2 regions of the Nonomuraea helvata genome follow, and region 1 is predicted to be linked to the other one. Evidence: riboswitches for the same ligand, from Rfam matches in the RefSeq annotation. Region 1 holds a riboswitch; the other holds the start of a gene.
What was found. A riboswitch is a leader RNA that binds a small molecule or an ion and turns the genes downstream of it on or off. The one in region 1 is predicted to bind glycine.

Region 1 (8,374 bases):
CTGCACGCCCGCCACCTGCGCGCGGTCAAGGCGGCGGCCGAGCGCGAGTGCGGACTGGTCGAGCAGGCCGTCGCCCCCATACTCAAGCGGCGGGCTCCCGGCGCCATCGGGGAGGCCGACGAGGTCGCGAGGGAGCTTTCCTCCCTGCTGCTCGATTTGCACGCATCCCTTGTGCGGTCGGGGATCCGCTCCGTCCTGGGGCGCTGAGGGGGCTTCGGGCCGGGAGGTGGAGGAGCACTTCAGGCCCGCCGGGTGTTACGTTGAATTGCAGTAGCCAGTCAGCAGAAGCGACGAGCCAAATAGCTGTGCCGGGTGACCGGTCAGGAATACGGAGCAGCCCGTGTTGCAGATGGAGGTCGTGGGCGTTCGCGTAGAAATGCCCACAAATCAGCCGATCGTCTTGCTCAAGGAGGCACACGGGGAGCGGTTCCTTCCTATATGGATTGGCATGACCGAGGCGACAGCCATCGCCCTGGCCCAAGCGGAGGAGCCCCCGCCGCGGCCGCTCACCCACGACCTCTTCCGAGACGTGCTGAGCGCTCTGGGTGTAGGCCTGCGAGCGGTCAACATCGTCGCCCTGCGCGACGGCATCTTCTTCGCCGACCTGGTGTTCTCCAACGGCGTGGAGGTGAGCGCGCGGCCGTCCGACTCGATCGCGCTCGCCCTGCGCACCGGAGCGCGCATCTTCGCCAGCGAGGAGGTCGTCCAGGAGGCCGGTGTCATCATCCCGGACGACCAGGAAGACGAGGTGGAGAAGTTCAGGGAGTTCCTTGACACGATCACGCCCGAAGACTTCGGCAGGGCGGGGTAGGTATTTCGGTGCATTTACGCTTCACGACGCGCCGAGCCGGATCGTTGACTGAGCATGGTCACGGTCCTACGGTGCAAGTGAAACCCGTGGTCGCCCTTTACGAACCCCCAGATCAGACCACGGGATGAGAGAAAGCCGGAGGTCCGCGTGGCGGTCAGCAGCGGCGAGGGAAAGACGGCCGGCCAGGAAGATCCGGTACGGCGCGAGAGTGCGCGGCAGCGTGCCGGGGAGCAGGGTCTGCTCTTCGACGAGCAGCCGACGGCGCTGCCGGCAGACATCGGATACCGCGGGCCGACGGCCTGCGCCGCGGCCGGCATCACCTACAGGCAGCTCGACTACTGGGCGCGCACGGGCCTCGTGGAGCCCACGATAAGAGCCGCGCAGGGCTCTGGCTCCCAGCGGCTCTACAGCTTCCGCGACATCCTGGTGCTCAAAGTCGTCAAGCGGCTCCTCGACACCGGGGTCTCGCTCCAGCAGATCCGCACGGCCGTGCAGCACCTGCGTGACCGCGGGGTGGCCGACCTCGCGCAGATCACGCTGATGAGCGACGGCGTCAGCGTCTACGAGTGCACCTCGGCCGACGAGGTGATCGACCTGCTCCAGGGCGGCCAGGGCGTGTTCGGCATCGCGCTCGGCCGGGTCTGGCGCGAGGTCGAGGGCTCCCTCGCGGAGCTGCCGGGGGAACGGGCAGCGGTCGAGGACAGCGTCCCGGCCGACCACCCCGCTGACGAACTCGCCCGCCGCCGCCGCGCCCGGCGCATGGGCTGATCACACGCCCCGTTGCCTGAGTGGCCCGCCGCCGCTTGTGGTGGGCCCGGGGAACATACCGGGAAAGTTCTGATTGCTCTGTTTCGTGGAAATTCGCCCGTAACGGATAGGGTTGTAACCTAGGACAGCAAGGCTGACGACCCCGTGCGGGAGAGTCCCTGGGATCCATGGGTCCCCGGGCGCCGAAGGAGCAACCCTCCCCGGAATCTCTCAGGCACCCCGTACCGCTCGGGCGAGGCAACTCTGGAAAGCAGGCGCACCCGCCAGGCGCGTCTCACCGACGGTGCAAGCCCCGTTACCGGGGTGAAGCTCTCAGGTCGCGGTCCCGCCGCGCTGACAGAGGGGGAGATCCGGCACTCGCCCGCGCCCTGGCGCCGGTCTCCATAGCCTCGGGAGGCACTTTCCATGACCGACCTGTCAGCTCCGCCGTTCTCGTCCAGGCACATCGGCCCGTCGGAAGCCGAGCAGCAGCGCATGCTCGAGGCCGTGGGCTTCGAGTCCGTGGCTGACCTGGTGGCGGTGGCCGTCCCCGAGGCCATCAGGGCCAAGGACCGGCTCAAGCTGCCCGCCGCCGTCGGGGAGGACGAGGCCATCGCCGAGCTGCGCGCCCTCGCCGGGCGCAACCGTGTGCTCACCTCGATGATCGGCCTGGGCTACCACGACACGATCACGCCCGCGGTCATCCGCCGCAACCTGCTGGAGAACCCGGGCTGGTACACCGCCTACACCCCGTACCAGCCGGAGATCTCGCAGGGCCGCCTCGAGGCGCTGCTGAACTTCCAGACCGTCGTCACCGACCTGACCGGCCTGCCCGTCGCGGGCGCCTCCCTCCTCGACGAGGCCACGGCCGCCGCCGAGGCGATGACGCTGGCCCGCCGGGCCGGCAGGTCCACGAGCAACGTGTTCGTGGTCGACGCCGACGCGCTGCCGCAGACCAAGGCCGTGCTCGCCACCCGCGCCGAGCCCCTCGGCATCGAGCTGGTGGAGCACTCCCTCGACGGTGAGCTGCCCGAATGCTTCGGCCTGCTGGTGCAGTACCCGGGTGCGTCCGGCCGCCTGCGTGACTTCCGCGCCGTGGCCGCCGCCGCGCACGAGGCGGGCGCGCTCGTGGTGGCCGCCGCCGACCTGCTGGCCCTGACGCTCGTGGCCGCCCCCGGCGAGCTGGGCGCCGACATCGCGATCGGGTCCTCGCAGCGGTTCGGCGTGCCGTTCGGGTTCGGCGGGCCGCACGCCGCGTACATGTCCGTACGCGAGGGCCTGCAGCGCCAGCTCCCCGGGCGGCTCGTCGGCGTGTCGGTGGACGCCGACGGCGACCCCGCGTACCGGCTGGCCCTGCAGACCCGCGAGCAGCACATCCGCCGCGAGAAGGCCACCAGCAACATCTGCACCGCGCAGGTCCTGCTCGCCGTCATCGCCGGCATGTACGCCGTCTACCACGGCCCCGAGGGGCTGCGCCGGATCGCCCACCGGGTCCACCGGCACGCGGTGGCCCTCGCCGACGGGCTGCGCGAGGCGGGGCTGGAGGTCGTGCACCAGGAGTTCTTCGACACCGTGCTCGTCCGCGTTCCCGGCAGCGTTCCCGGCGGGGCCGCCGCCGTGGTGACCGCCGCCGCCGAGCGGGGCGTCAACATCTGGCAGGCCGGCGAGGACCACGTCTCCGTCTCCTGCGACGAGAAGACCGGGGCCGCCGAGCTGGCCAAGGTGTGGGCCGCGTTCGGGATCGACCGCACCGGCGCGGATCTCGACTCCGACGCGCTGCCCGCCTCGCTGCTGCGCGAGTCGGCGTACCTGACCCACCCGGTCTTCCACAGCCACCGCTCCGAGACCGCGATGCTGCGCTACCTGCGCAAGCTCCAGGACAAGGACATCGCGCTCGACCGCTCGATGATCCCGCTCGGCTCCTGCACGATGAAGCTGAACGCGACCACCGAGATGGAGCCGATCACCTGGCCCGAGTTCGCCGGGATCCACCCGTACGCGCCTGACGACCAGGTCGGGGGCTACCGGGAGCTGATCGGGACGCTGGAGGACTGGCTGGCCGAGGTGACCGGCTACGACCGCGTCTCCATCCAGCCGAACGCGGGCTCGCAGGGCGAGTTCGCCGGGCTGCTGGCCATCCGCGCCTACCACCGCGCGGGCGGCCAGGACAGCCGCGACGTCTGCCTCATCCCGTCCTCGGCCCACGGCACCAACGCGGCCAGCGCCGTCATGGCCGGCATGCGGGTCGTGGTCGTGGCCTGCGACTCCGACGGCAACGTGGACTTGGCCGATCTCGACGCCAAGATCGACAAGCACCGCGACCGGCTGGCCGCGATCATGGTCACGTACCCCTCGACGCACGGGGTGTACGAGGAGTCGATCACCGAGGTCTGCGCCAAGGTGCACGAGGCCGGCGGCCAGGTGTACGTGGACGGGGCCAACCTCAACGCGCTCGTCGGGCTGGCCAAGCCGGGCGAGTTCGGGGCCGACGTGTCCCACCTGAACCTGCACAAGACGTTCTGCATCCCGCACGGGGGCGGCGGTCCCGGCGTCGGCCCCGTCGCGGTACGCGGCCACCTGGCGGCCTACCTGCCCGGCCACCCGCTGCACAACGGGACGCCGGTCGGGCCGGTCTCGGCGGCGCCGTACGGGTCGGCGGGGATCCTGCCGATCTCGTGGGCGTACGTCAGGATGATGGGCTCGGAAGGGCTCACGGCGGCCACCGAGCAGGCCATCCTGTCGGCGAACTACCTGGCCAGGCGGCTCGCCCCGCACTACCCCGTGCTCTACACCGGCCGCGGCGGGCTGGTGGCCCACGAGTGCATCATCGACCTGCGGCAGATCACCAAGGAGACCGGGGTCACCGTGGACGACGTGGCCAAGCGGCTCATCGACTACGGCTTCCACGCGCCGACCATGTCGTTCCCCGTCGCCGGGACGCTGATGATCGAGCCGACCGAGAGCGAGGACCTCGGGGAGCTCGACCGGTTCGCGGACGCGATGATCGCCATTCGCGGGGAGATCTCCAAGGTGGCATCCGGGGAGTACGACAAGACGGACAACCCCCTGCGCAACGCCCCGCACACGGCCGAGTCGGTCAGCGCGGACGAGTGGCCGCACCCCTACTCGCGGAGCGAGGCGGCCTATCCGGTGCCGTCGCTGCGGGACGGGAAGTACTGGGTGCCGGTGCGGCGGATCGACCAGGCGTACGGGGACCGGAACCTGGTGTGCTCCTGCCCGCCCCTCGAGGCTTACGAGGACTAGGCAGCTCTAAGGCGCGGCAGTCCCGTTGTGCTGACGGGGCTGCCGCGCCTGCTGTTGCGTCAAGGTCCGAAGCCGGTCAATCCTTCCGCGTCAACTGAGCAGACATGATCGCCAGAAGTCGTTAGGCTCGGTGCGACCGTCGCCACAAGGAGCTCCCTTGACGTCCTCAGAGCTGGAGACCCCGCCTCTCGACACCGCCCGCCGCCTGGCCGAGAGCGGCGACCTCGACGGCGCCGCCGCCATACTCGCCGAGCTGGCCGCCGACCCCGACGGACCCGACAGGGCGCAGGCGGCCGTCGGGCTCGCCGTGGTGCTGGAGGAGCGCGGCGACGTGGAGGCCGCCAGGACCGCCGCCAGGACCGCGCTGGCCACCGGACACCCCGAGTACGCCGCGCAGGCCGCCTGCCACCTCGCTCAGGGGTTCGAACGGGAGGGCCGGGCCGAGCAGGCCAGGGCCGCCTGGCAGGCCGTTCTGGGGGTCGGTACGGCCACGTACGTGCCGCTGGCCCACCTGGCGCTGGCCCGGCTGGCCGCGGACTCCGGCAACCCGGCCGAGGCCGAGGACGAGCTGCGCGCCGCCATGGAGGGCGTTGATCCGCACGTGGGCGCCCACGCCGCCCAGCAGCTGGCCGGTCTGCTGCTGGAGCAGGGGGAGCCAGGGGCGGCGGCCGACGTGCTCATGGACGCCCTCGAGGTCGCTCCGGCCGAGGAGGTGCCGGGGCTGCGGGTGCAGCTCGGGATCGCGCACCTGGATCTGGCCTGCGCGGAGTTCGCGGAGAGCGTCGAGTCCGGTGCGGACCCGCAGACCAGCGCCTTAGCCATCGAGCTCCTGGCCCGGACCCTGCCGCTGCGGGGGCGCGACGACGACGCGGAGCGGGTGTGGTCGTACGGGCTGGAGCACGAGGACGAGACCCTGGCCGGCGAGGTCCGCCTCCGCTTCGACCGCGACGCCTGATCCGCCGGGTCCGCGACCCGCCTTCCCCGTCGCGGCTTCCCCGTCGCGGCTTCGCCTTCCGGCCCGGAAGGTCGTGGCCGCTCATCGGCCTCCAACCTAGGTCAGGCCTTGATGCCGTTGCCGCGCCCGCGATGGCGGCAGGGTCGAGCGAGGTGCCCCGCGTGTCGCCTTTGGGGCGAGGGCCGGACTTTCCCGCCATGCCTGGGAGCAGCCTCAGGCGTGTCTCCGCGCCGCGAGCGCAGCGCGGCGCGGAGACACGCCTGGCCCAAGGTGCGGAGCACCGCGGGTGGCGGCGCTCCGTGGGCCCCGCCGATCAGTTGCGGCGCATGACCGCCCCGGCGGCGGCCACGTTGATGATCACGATCGCGATCCACGTGATGGTCAGCCCCGTCAGCCCAGCGTAGCTCGCCGCGATGGCCGTCAGCGGGATGCCGATGCCCATCGAGCCCAGCGCGATCGGGATCATCGCGCCGCCCGGGGTGCTCTTCTTGCGCGGGGCGGCGCCGTGGTGGTCCAGCTCGGCCCGTACGCGGGCGGAGATGGTGGCGTCGAGGCGCTCCACGAACGACTCGACGAGCGCGGTTTCGTACTCGGGCCCGAGATCCCGGCGGGCCTCCAGGGTGGCCCGCAGCTCATCCCGGATTGGGCGCGTGTCTGGCATGAGAGTAATCATTCATCGCGTTCGGCGCGCCGTCATCCAACCTGAGGGCTATCGCGGGATCCTCCCCAGGTACGGTGCTGGCATGGAGGTCATGACCCCGCGAGGGCCGGCGCTCGTCCAGATGGACGAGGTCGCGGATCCGCGGCTGCTGCTGGTGCTCACCCACGGGTCGTCCGGGGGAGTGGACGCTGTCGACCTGCTGGCCGTACGGGATGCCGCCCTGAAGACGGGGGCCACCGTGGCCAGGGTGACGCAGGCGTTCAGGGTGGCGGGGGCGCGGGCGCCGGGATCGGCGGCCAGGCAGGACGAGGCCTGGGAGATCGTCCTGAAGGAGCTGCGTACGCGCTGGCCCGGGCTGCCCGTCGTGCAGGGCGGGCGGAGCAACGGGGCGCGGGTGGCCTGCCGCACGGCCAGGGCGGTGGGCGCGGCCGCGGCGGTGGCGCTGGCCTTTCCGCTGCACCCGCCGGGGAAGCCGGAACGCTCCAGGGCCGACGAGCTACGCGGCGCCGGGGTGGACGTGCTGGTGGTCAACGGGGATCGGGACCCGTTCGGCGTGCCGGACGCCGCGGACGCCGCGCGCCTGGTGGTGCTGCCGGGGGAGGGCCATGATCTGAAAAAGGACCCCGCCCGGGTGGGCGAGGTCGTGGCGGAGTGGATCGTCCACTACGCGTAGGTCACGCGGCGCCGACGACGGGCCGGTGCGGTTCGATGGTGGCGCCGCTGGGAAGAAGCTCCCCGGTGTCCTCGAACAGGACGACGCCGTTGCAGAGCAAGCTCCACCCCTGCTCGGGGTGGCAGGCGAGAGTGCGTGCCTTCTCGCGGTCAGGCGCCTCGGCGTCCGGACAGGCCGGGTCGTGCGGGCACATCGGCGTGCCTCCGATATCTCGTGGGACGCTCCCGTTTGGAGGGTCGGGAGCCGGCTCGGGTAGTTGTTCTGGCAATTGTGCGACATCCGTCACACTCTCGGGCATAGCCCGTTGGGACCCGTTACGGGTGATTTGCCCGGTCGTGTGACCTTCGACACAGCGTGCCTTATGCAGAATAACGGGCCAAGCGCGACACGCGCACTACGTTTGCAATCCCTTGAGCAGAGCGTCGAGTCCGCGCTCGAAATCCACATCGGCTCTTTCGTCACGCCTGACCCACTCGTCAACTTCTGGATCGGCCCAGCCTGACTGCTGCACCTCGACGGCCACGCTCCCGAAGACGAAGGCCCGCAGCGCCCGTACGGCCTCCGCGGCCTCAGGCAGGCCGCCTTCGGTGAGTTGCTCGGTCTGCTCCCGGATGGCGAGGGTTGTGGCGCCTTTAGGGGGCTTCGTCAGGGCTAGTGCGAGTACGCCCGGATGGTCGCGCAGGAGCTCCCGCTCCGCCCTGCACCAGGCCTTGGCCGTCTCCTGCCACGTGGGCTGCTGCTCGACGTGGACCGTGGTCACGTGCTCGGCCAGGGCGTCCATCAGCGCCTCCTTGCCCCTGGGCAGGTGGTGGTAGATGGCCATGGCCTCCACCTCCAGGGCGTCGCCCAGGCGCCGCATGGTGAGCCTGCGCAGGCCCTGGCTGTCGGCGATATGGAGCGCGGCCTCGATGATGCGCTCGCGGGAGAGCGGTACGGGCGGTCTCTTGGCGGGCATGGAGATCATCTTACTTCGTAAAGGGCGCTGCGCCGGGCCGATTTCCCGCCGTGTCGCGGGACGGCGTACCCTTGGCGGTTGTATGAGTACCGGCTGGTGAAGGGGCAGGGTCGATGGCGTTTTTCCGTCCGCGGGTGAGCCGTGAGGCCGAGGTTCGCTACCACGCGGACCAGGAGATCTCCAAGAGCTTCCCCGAGTTGCTCGAGAAGGCCCGTCAGGCCGAGCAGACGCTGCGCGAGCTGCGGGCCGCCGCGGTCGACGAGATCGAGCTGCTGGCGGCGGGGCGGGAGTTCGACCGGACGCTGACG
Region 2 (8,374 bases), on a different contig from region 1:
AACCCGTATCTCGCGGTGTCCGCGCTGATCGCGGCCGGGCTGCACGGCATCGACAACGAGCTGCCGCTGGAGAACGCGTACGAGGGCAACGCCTACGACTCCGGCGCCGAGACCGTCCCTCACACGCTGCGCGACGCGCTGGCGCTGTTCGAGGGGTCGAAGCTGGCGCGCGAGACGTTCGGCGAGGACGTGGTCGAGCACTACGCGAACAACGCGCGGGTGGAGCTGGCCGCGTTCGACGCGGCGGTGACCGATTGGGAGCTTTTCCGTGGTTTCGAGCGGATGTGAATGGGGCGCATGAAGATCGTTAATCCGGCCACGGAGGACGTCGTGGCCGACGTCGAACTGGCCGACGCCGCCGAGGTCGACCGGGCCGTGGAGCGTGCCAGGACGGCGTACGAGAGCTGGCGTAAGGTGTCGCCGGGCGACCGCGCGCGACTGCTGCGCAGGTTCGCGGACCTGGTGGACGAGCACGGCGAGGAGCTGGCCCGCCTGGAGCTCGTCAACGCCGGCCACCCGATCGGCAACGCCCGCTGGGCGGCCGGCAACGTGCGCGACGTGCTCCACTTCTACGCCGGCGCCCCCGAACGCGATCACGGCAGGCAGATCCCGGTGCCCGGCGGCGTGGACATCACGTTCCAGGAGCCACTGGGCGTCGTCGGTGTCATCGTGCCGTGGAACTTCCCTATGATGATCATGTCCTGGGGCATGGCCCCAGCGCTCGCGGCCGGCAACACGGTGATCGTCAAACCGGCCGAGTGGACCCCGCTGACCGCGCTGAGGCTGGCCGAGCTGGCCCTCGCCGCGGGCCTCCCCGAGGGGGTGCTCCAGGTTCTGCCTGGGGCAGGGGAGGTGGCGGGTGCCCGCCTGGTGGAGCACCCCGGCGTGGCGAAGATCGTGTTCACCGGCTCGACCGAGGTGGGCAAGGAGATCGCCGCCAAGGCCGCGCGGCACGTCAAGCGGGTCACGCTGGAGCTGGGCGGCAAGTCCGCGAACATCGTCTTCGCGGACGCCGATCTCGACAAGGCCGCGAGCACCGCCCCCTACGCCGTCTTCGACAACTCCGGCCAGGACTGCTGTGCCCGCTCCCGGCTCCTCGTCCAGGCAGAGGTGTACGACGCGTTCATGGAGCGCCTGGCGACGGCCGTACGCGGCGTCAAGGTCGGCGACCCGCTCGACGAGAGCACCGAGATGGGCCCGCTGATCAGCGCCGAACACCTCGACCGCGTGCGCGGCTTCGTCCGCGGCACCCCCTACCTGCAGGGAGCCTGCCCCGACGGCAAGGGCTACTGGTTCCCGCCGACCGTGCTGACGCCCGAGGTGACGGACCCGGCGTTCACCGAGGAGATCTTCGGGCCGGTCGTGTCGGTGGTGCGCTTCGAGGACGAGGCCGAGGCCGTACGGATCGCGAACGACACCCCCTACGGCCTGAGCGGCTCCATCTGGACCCGGGACGTCGGACGGGCGCTCCGCGTGGCCAGGGCGGTCGAGGCGGGCAACCTGTCGGTCAACTCGCACTCGTCGGTCCGCTACTGGACTCCGTTCGGCGGCTTCAAGCAGTCCGGGCTCGGCAGGGAACTCGGCCCCGACGCCCTGGCGGCGTTCACCGAGACCAAGAACGTCTTCATCTCCTGGGAGTGAATTCAGTGCAGCGTTTGCAGGACCGGGTGGCGGTCATCACCGGCGCGGGCAGCGGCATCGGGCTGGCCACCGTGCGCAGGTTCGCCGAGGAGGGCGCCAAGGTCGTCTGCGTGGACATCGACGAGGAGGCGGGCGTCAAGGCGGCGAACGAGGTCGGCGGCCTCTTCGTCAAGGCCGACGTGACCAGCGAGGACGACGTCGTCAGGATGTTCAGGACGGCCTTCGACACCTACGGCAGCGTGGACATCGCCTTCAACAACGCGGGCATCTCGCCCCCCGACGACGACTCCATCCTGGAGACCGGCATCGACGCCTGGCGCCGGGTCCAGGAGGTGAACCTGACCAGCGTCTACCTCTGCTGCAAGCACGTCATCCCGTACATGCGGCAGCAGGGCAAGGGCTCGATCATCAACACCGCGTCCTTCGTGGCGGTCATGGGCTCGGCGACCTCGCAGATCTCGTACACGGCCTCCAAGGGCGGGGTGCTCGCGATGACGCGCGAGCTGGGCGTGCAGTTCGCCAGGGAGGGCATCAGGGTGAACGCGCTCTGCCCCGGGCCGGTGAACACGCCGCTGCTGCAGGAGCTGTTCGCCAAGGACCCGGAGCGGGCGCAGCGGCGGCTGGTGCACATCCCCGTCGGGCGCTTCGCCGAGGCGTCGGAGATCGCGGCGGCGGTGGCGTTCCTGGCCAGCGACGACGCGTCGTTCATCACGGGCAGCGAGTTCCTGGTGGACGGCGGCATCTCCGGCGCGTACGTCACGCCGCTCTAGCTCTGGGGGATCATCGTGCAGCGTCCCGTCATCGGCATCACGTCGTACGTCGAGCCGGCGAACTTCACGGTCTGGGCGGACATGACCGTGGCGCTCCTGCCGTACATGTACGTGGAGCAGGTCGTACGCGCCGGCGGGCAGCCGGTCGTGCTGCCGCCCGCCGGCGAGCCCGCGCAGGTGGTGGGCCGCCTGGACGGGCTCGTCCTGGCGGGTGGCGGGGACATCGACCCGGCGAGGTACGGCGAGCCGCCCGGGGATCACACCGGCTATATCCGGAAATTTCGTGATGAGGCGGAGTTTGCCCTGATCGGTGCGGCCCTCGACGCGGGCCTGCCGTACCTGGGCATCTGCCGCGGCCTCCAGGTGCTCAACGTCGCCCTCGGAGGCAGCCTCCACCAGCACCTGCCCGACGTGGTCGGGCACCCGGGCCACTCCCCCGCGCCCGGCCGCTTCGGCCCGCTGCCCGTCACCGCCGTGCCCGGCACCCGCGTGGCCAAGGCGCTGGGCACCGAGCCCGTGACGGTCCCCCACTACCACCACCAGGCCATCGACCGCCTCGCACCCGGCCTCACGGTCGGCGCCACCGCCGACGACGGCACGATCGAGGCGGTCGAGCTGGACTCGGCCCCCTTCGCCGTGGCCGTGCAGTGGCACCCGGAGGCCGCCGAGGACTGCGCACTCTTCGAGGCCCTCGTCGCCGCCTGCTGACCGCAGGGTCCACGGCGACCGGACGGAAGCCACCATTCGCCAGAGCGGTTCGTGAGAGGCCGGAACGCGACAACACCCCCATCACCGCACTAGGCTGACGAACATCACCGGCAAAACCGTGCGGGAGAGCACCCTGACAGCCGGTCAGGGTCCCTGAAGGAGCAAGCCCTCCCCGCAAACCTCTCAAGGCAAAGGACCGCGCGGTATGTGGTGACCTCTGGAAAGCAGGCCTGCGTGGCCTCGCCGAAGGTGAAAGTCCGGCAAAACTCGGGCGAAGCTCTCAGGCATCGATGACAGAGGGGGAGGATGCTGGCATCCGATCCTGTCCAGAGGTGCGACAAATGTCCCGACCCACACCGCTACGAGACGTTCACGAGAGCCTCGGCGCCATGCTCACCGACTTCGCGGGGTGGCTCATGCCGCTCCGGTACGGGAGCGAGTCCGCGGAGCACAACGCCGTCCGGCAGGCGGCCGGGCTGTTCGACCTCTCGCACATGGGCGAGATCTTCCTGACCGGGCCGCAGGCGGGCGAGGCCCTCGACTACGCGCTGGTCGGCCACCTGTCGGCGTTGGCGCCCGGGCGGGCCAGGTACACCATGATCGTGAACGAGCGCGGCGGGGTGCTCGACGACCTCATCGTCTACCGGCTGGGCGACGAGGAGTTCATGGTCGTAGCAAACGCCTCTAACTACGAAAAAGTCGGAAATGAGCTGAAAGAGCGGTCGAAGGCGTACGACGTGGTGGTCGAGGATCGCTCGGACCAGTACGCGCTGATCGCCGTACAGGGACCCCGAGCCCAGGAGATCCTCGCCACGCTCACCGACGCCGACCTCGACGGCCTCAAGTACTACGCGGGCCTGCCCGGCGTCGTCGACGGGCGGCAGGCGCTCATCGCCCGCACCGGTTACACCGGCGAGGACGGGTTCGAGCTGTTCGTCGCCAACCAGGACGCGGTGCCGCTCTGGCACGCGCTCATGGCGGCGGGCGAGCCGCACGGCCTCAAGCCCGCCGGCCTGTCCGCCCGCGACACGCTCAGGCTCGAGGCGGGCATGCCGCTGTACGGCAACGAACTCGGCGTCGGACTGACCCCGTTCGACGCGGGGCTGGGCAAGGTGGTGAAATTCGACAAGCCGGGCGACTTCGTCGGCAGGTCGGCGCTCGAGGCGGTCAAGGACGACACGCCGCGGCGCCGTCTCGTCGGCCTGGTCGCGCGGGGACGCCGGGTGCCGCGCCACGGCTACCCGGTCACCAAGGACGGCGCCGTCGTCGGCGAGGTCACCAGCGGTGCGCCCTCCCAGACCCTGGGAAAGCCCATCGCGATGGCCTACGTGGACGCGGGCGTCGAATCAGGCCTGGCCGTGGACATCCGGGGCAGCCAAGAACCTATGGACCTGGTTGAGCTGCCCTTCTACAGGAGGAACAAGTGAGCAACATCCCTGACGACCTGAGCTACACCAAGGAGCACGAGTGGGTGGCGGGCCTCGACGACGGCCTCACCGTGACCGTCGGCGTCACGGCCTTCGCCGCCGAGTCCCTTGGTGACGTCGTCTTCGTGCAGCTCCCCGAGGTCGGCTCCACCGTCGAGGCGGGCGACTCGGTCGGCGAGGTGGAGTCCACCAAGTCGGTGAACGAGATCTACACCCCCGTCGGCGGGGAGATCGTCGAGGTGAACCAGGTCGTCGTGGACGACCCCAGCCTGGTCAACAGCGACCCGTACGGCGATGGCTGGATGTTCCGGGTGCGCGTCGAGGGCGAGGCCGAAGACGTGCTCTCCGCCGAGGAGTACAAGGCACTCACCTCAGGCGAGTCCTGACCTGTTCGCCGGGGCCCGATCCCGGGCCCCGGCACCGTACGAAAGGCAGCGCTCATCAATGGCGATCAGCGTCTTCGACCTCTTCAAGATCGGCATCGGCCCGTCGAGCTCCCACACGGGAGGCCCGATGGCGGCCGCGCACAAGTTCGCCCGCGGGCTGCACGAGGACGACCTGCTCCCGCAGGTCGCCCGCGTCGAGGCCATCCTGTACGGCTCGCTCGGCCTGACCGGCAAGGGCCACGGCAGCGACAAGGCGGTCCTGCTCGGCCTCTCCGGCGAGAAGCCCGAGCTGGTGGACGTCGACTCCATCGACGGCCGGCTGGCCGAGATGCGCGAGTCCGGCACGGTCAAGCTGTACGGGACGCAAGAGATCCCCTTCGTCGTGGGCGAGCACCTCGTCTTCGAACGCAAGATCTCGCTGCCCGAGCACCCGAACGGCATGCGCTTCACCGCGTACACGGCCGATGGCGAGAAGCTGAGAGAGAAGGTCTACTTCTCGGTCGGCGGCGGCTTCGTCGTGGACGAGAAGGCCACCGGCGCCGACCGCATCAAGCCGGACGACACCGTCCTGCCCTACCCCTTCACCACCGGTGAGGAGCTGCTCAAGCACTGCTCCAACACGGGCCTGTCCATCTCGGCCCTCATGCTCGAGAACGAGAAGGCGTTCGGCCGCACCGAGGAGGAGATCCGCGCCGGCCTGCTGCGGCTCTGGCAGGTCATGTCGGAGTGCGTGCACCGCGGCATCTCCAAGGAGGGCGTCCTGCCCGGCGGCCTCAAGGTCAAGCGCCGCGCCAACCAGCTCCACCGCCGCCTGCAGTCCGAGCCGCCCGAGAAGGACCCGCTGCAGGCCATGGACTGGGTGACGCTCTTCGCGCTGGCGGTCAACGAGGAGAACGCCGCCGGGGGCCGCATCGTCACCGCCCCCACCAACGGCGCCGCCGGCATCATCCCGGCCGTCCTGACGTACTACACCCGCTTCGTGCCACGCGCGGACGAGGAGGGCGTGGTGCGCTTCCTGCTGACGGCCGGCGCGATCGGCGTGCTGTTCAAGGAGAACGCCTCGATCTCGGGCGCCGAGGTGGGCTGCCAGGGCGAGGTCGGCTCGGCCTGCTCGATGGCCTCGGCCGCCCTCACGGAGGTCCTCGGAGGCACACCCGAACAGGTGGAGAACGCCGCCGAGATCGGCATCGAGCACAACCTGGGCCTGACCTGCGACCCGATCGGCGGCCTGGTCCAGATCCCGTGCATCGAGCGGAACGCGGTGGCCTCCAACAAGGCCATCACGGCCGCCCGGATCGCCCTGCGCGGTGACGGCCGCCACTTCGTGGCCCTGGACAAGGCCATCAAGACGATGCGGGACACGGGGCGGGACATGCTGGACAAGTACAAGGAGACGTCACGCGGCGGCCTCGCCGTCAACGTGATCGAGTGCTGACGGTCGGCGACTGCGGGTGGCCGTGGACCTTACCGATACCTCTGGGAATGTCAGAGCGAGCAGGTAACGTGAGAGCATGACGTCGCATCACCACGACAAGGTCGTCACCATACCTCGTGACGAATACGAGGCGCTGAAAGCCGAGGTCCGGCGGCTGCGTCGAGAGGTAGGGCGTCAGCAGGCCATGCGCGCCATCATGGACAACGCGGCCGACCCGGGCCAGGTGCGAACGTTCACCCGCGACGAGTTTGCCGCCGAGTGGGGCATCGTTGGCTGACGTTGCGGCAGCCCATACGCACAATGAACAGCGTGGCGCGGGAACTCATATTTGTAGGGCCGGTGGGATTCGAACCCACACTAACAGCCACCTAAAGACTGCGCCTCTGCCATTGGGCTACGACCCCTTTTTCGCCTTCCCCTTGCCCGCATAGTTTTCGGTCTGGGAATGGCAATTCGGACATAGGAAGCGTAGATTCTCCACGCGATTGTCGAGCCAGTCACCGTTGATGTGGTCGACGTGGAGCGTCAGCGGCCTTCCCTGCCACGTGTCACCGATTCTACAGCCTACGCAAGTGTACGGGATCCCGGCCTCGCACATTGCACGGCGAAGCGCGGGTGCCTTCTCTCGGATAGAGCCGGGCGGCCGGAGCGCCAGAACCTGCTGGTACGGGCGGAGAGTAAGGGAACGCCGCCCCTTACCGTGAGCCTGGCCGACGAAGTGGGACGTGTCAATGTCGAAGTGCTTCAGCCGCCGACTGATGTGAGCGTGACTGCCGCCCGTCCACTTGATGCCCAGGTGACGGAGCACATCGGCGACGCTGCGAGACTTGACCGCGGCCTCGGCGAGCAATTCTCGGGAATACTTGATATACGCTGCCACGGGGCAAGTCTAGAAAACGCCGCTGACATTTCCACAGGAAAAAGGAATTTCCATATCAGGACAATTGACGCATTCATTGTGAGACGCGGGCCCTCGAGGGAGGACCCGCGGGCAGTGGTCAGCTCAGGCCGAGCTTCTTCTTCAACGAGGCCACGTGACCCGTGGCCTTGACGTTGTAGAGTGCCTGCTCGACCTTCCCGTCCGCGTCGATGACGAACGTCGAGCGGATGACCCCCACGACCTCCTTGCCGTAGAGCTTCTTCGTGCCGTACGCCCCGTACGCCTGGTGCACGGCCAGGTCGGGGTCGGACAGCAGCGGGAAGGTCAGGGCGTCGCGCTCGGTGAACTTGACCAGCTTCGCCGGCTTGTCCTTCGACACGCCGAGGACGACGAAACCCTCGGCGGTCAGCTGGTCGAGGCTGTCGCGGAAGTCGCAGGCCTGCTTGGTGCAGCCGGGCGTCATCGCGGCGGGGTAGAAATAGAGGATCACCCGCTTGCCGCGGTAGGCGTCAAGGGAAACAGCGGTGCCGTCGGCGGCGGGTAGCGTGAACTCGGGCGCGGCGTCGCCGGGCGCGAGCTTGGTTTCGGTCAATGTGCCCTCCTGAGTTCCTTCCCGCCAACTTACCGGCCTGGCCGCCGTGCCGTACGGCGTGCCGACCTGACAGACTGATCACGACCAGAACGGACGGAGCTCGCACGGCACGCGGAGCGGGCGCGGCCCCGCGTACGGTCGAGAGGAGAGACATGGCTGACACCGATCCCGACGAGCTGGAGCGGCGGATCGCGCGGACGCGCGCGGAGTTGGCGCAGACGGTTGACGCCATTGCCGACCGGGTGAGCCCCAAGCGGGTCGCCGAGCGCACGGTGGCCGACGTCAAGACCCGGGCCACGAACTTCGTGGTGTCCGTGGGCGACGCGCTGGGAGTGACGCCGCGGCCGGCCGCCTACGGCGACGACACTGACCAGGTGTGGGAGGAAGAGCGGCCCGACCTGGCACCGGTGCTGATCGGGGTCGGGGCCGTGCTGGTCGTGGGGGCGGCCATCATGCTCTGGCGCCGCCGCAACCGCCGCTGACCCGCCGGGACCGGGGCGGTCAGAGGAAGGTCCGGCCCTCGCCCCGGTAGGTG

Region 2: it holds a riboswitch for glycine, as region 1 does, so the genes downstream of both, gcvT (glycine cleavage system aminomethyltransferase GcvT) here and gcvP (aminomethyl-transferring glycine dehydrogenase) in region 1, are expected to answer to the same signal.

What each region holds. Positions count from the first base shown of each region.
Region 1 covers NZ_BAAAXV010000012.1:129,601-137,974, forward strand. Annotated here, with positions in the region: gene ftsR (transcriptional regulator FtsR) at 1-207, shown strand, start outside; gene ABD830_RS50665 (bifunctional nuclease family protein) at 341-811, shown strand; gene ABD830_RS50670 (MerR family transcriptional regulator) at 959-1,579, shown strand; glycine riboswitch at 1,717-1,816, shown strand; glycine riboswitch at 1,817-1,929, shown strand; gene gcvP (aminomethyl-transferring glycine dehydrogenase) at 1,985-4,822, shown strand; gene ABD830_RS50680 (tetratricopeptide repeat protein) at 4,980-5,777, shown strand; gene ABD830_RS50685 (hypothetical protein) at 6,091-6,438, opposite strand; gene ABD830_RS50690 (alpha/beta hydrolase family protein) at 6,521-7,111, shown strand; gene ABD830_RS50695 (DUF5999 family protein) at 7,113-7,304, opposite strand; gene ABD830_RS50700 (TetR/AcrR family transcriptional regulator) at 7,506-8,066, opposite strand; gene ABD830_RS50705 (hypothetical protein) at 8,180-8,374, shown strand, end outside.
Region 2 covers NZ_BAAAXV010000001.1:2,834,139-2,842,512, forward strand. Annotated here, with positions in the region: gene ABD830_RS13120 (glutamine synthetase family protein) at 1-288, shown strand, start outside; gene ABD830_RS13125 (aldehyde dehydrogenase family protein) at 298-1,641, shown strand; gene ABD830_RS13130 (3-oxoacyl-ACP reductase) at 1,647-2,411, shown strand; gene ABD830_RS13135 (gamma-glutamyl-gamma-aminobutyrate hydrolase family protein) at 2,427-3,119, shown strand; glycine riboswitch at 3,231-3,328, shown strand; gene gcvT (glycine cleavage system aminomethyltransferase GcvT) at 3,461-4,546, shown strand; gene gcvH (glycine cleavage system protein GcvH) at 4,543-4,932, shown strand; gene ABD830_RS13150 (L-serine ammonia-lyase) at 4,991-6,367, shown strand; gene ABD830_RS13155 (hypothetical protein) at 6,444-6,644, shown strand; tRNA gene ABD830_RS13160 (tRNA-Leu) at 6,699-6,771, opposite strand; gene bcp (thioredoxin-dependent thiol peroxidase) at 7,366-7,839, opposite strand; gene ABD830_RS13170 (DUF3618 domain-containing protein) at 7,992-8,321, shown strand; gene ABD830_RS13175 (amino acid deaminase/aldolase) at 8,341-8,374, opposite strand, start outside.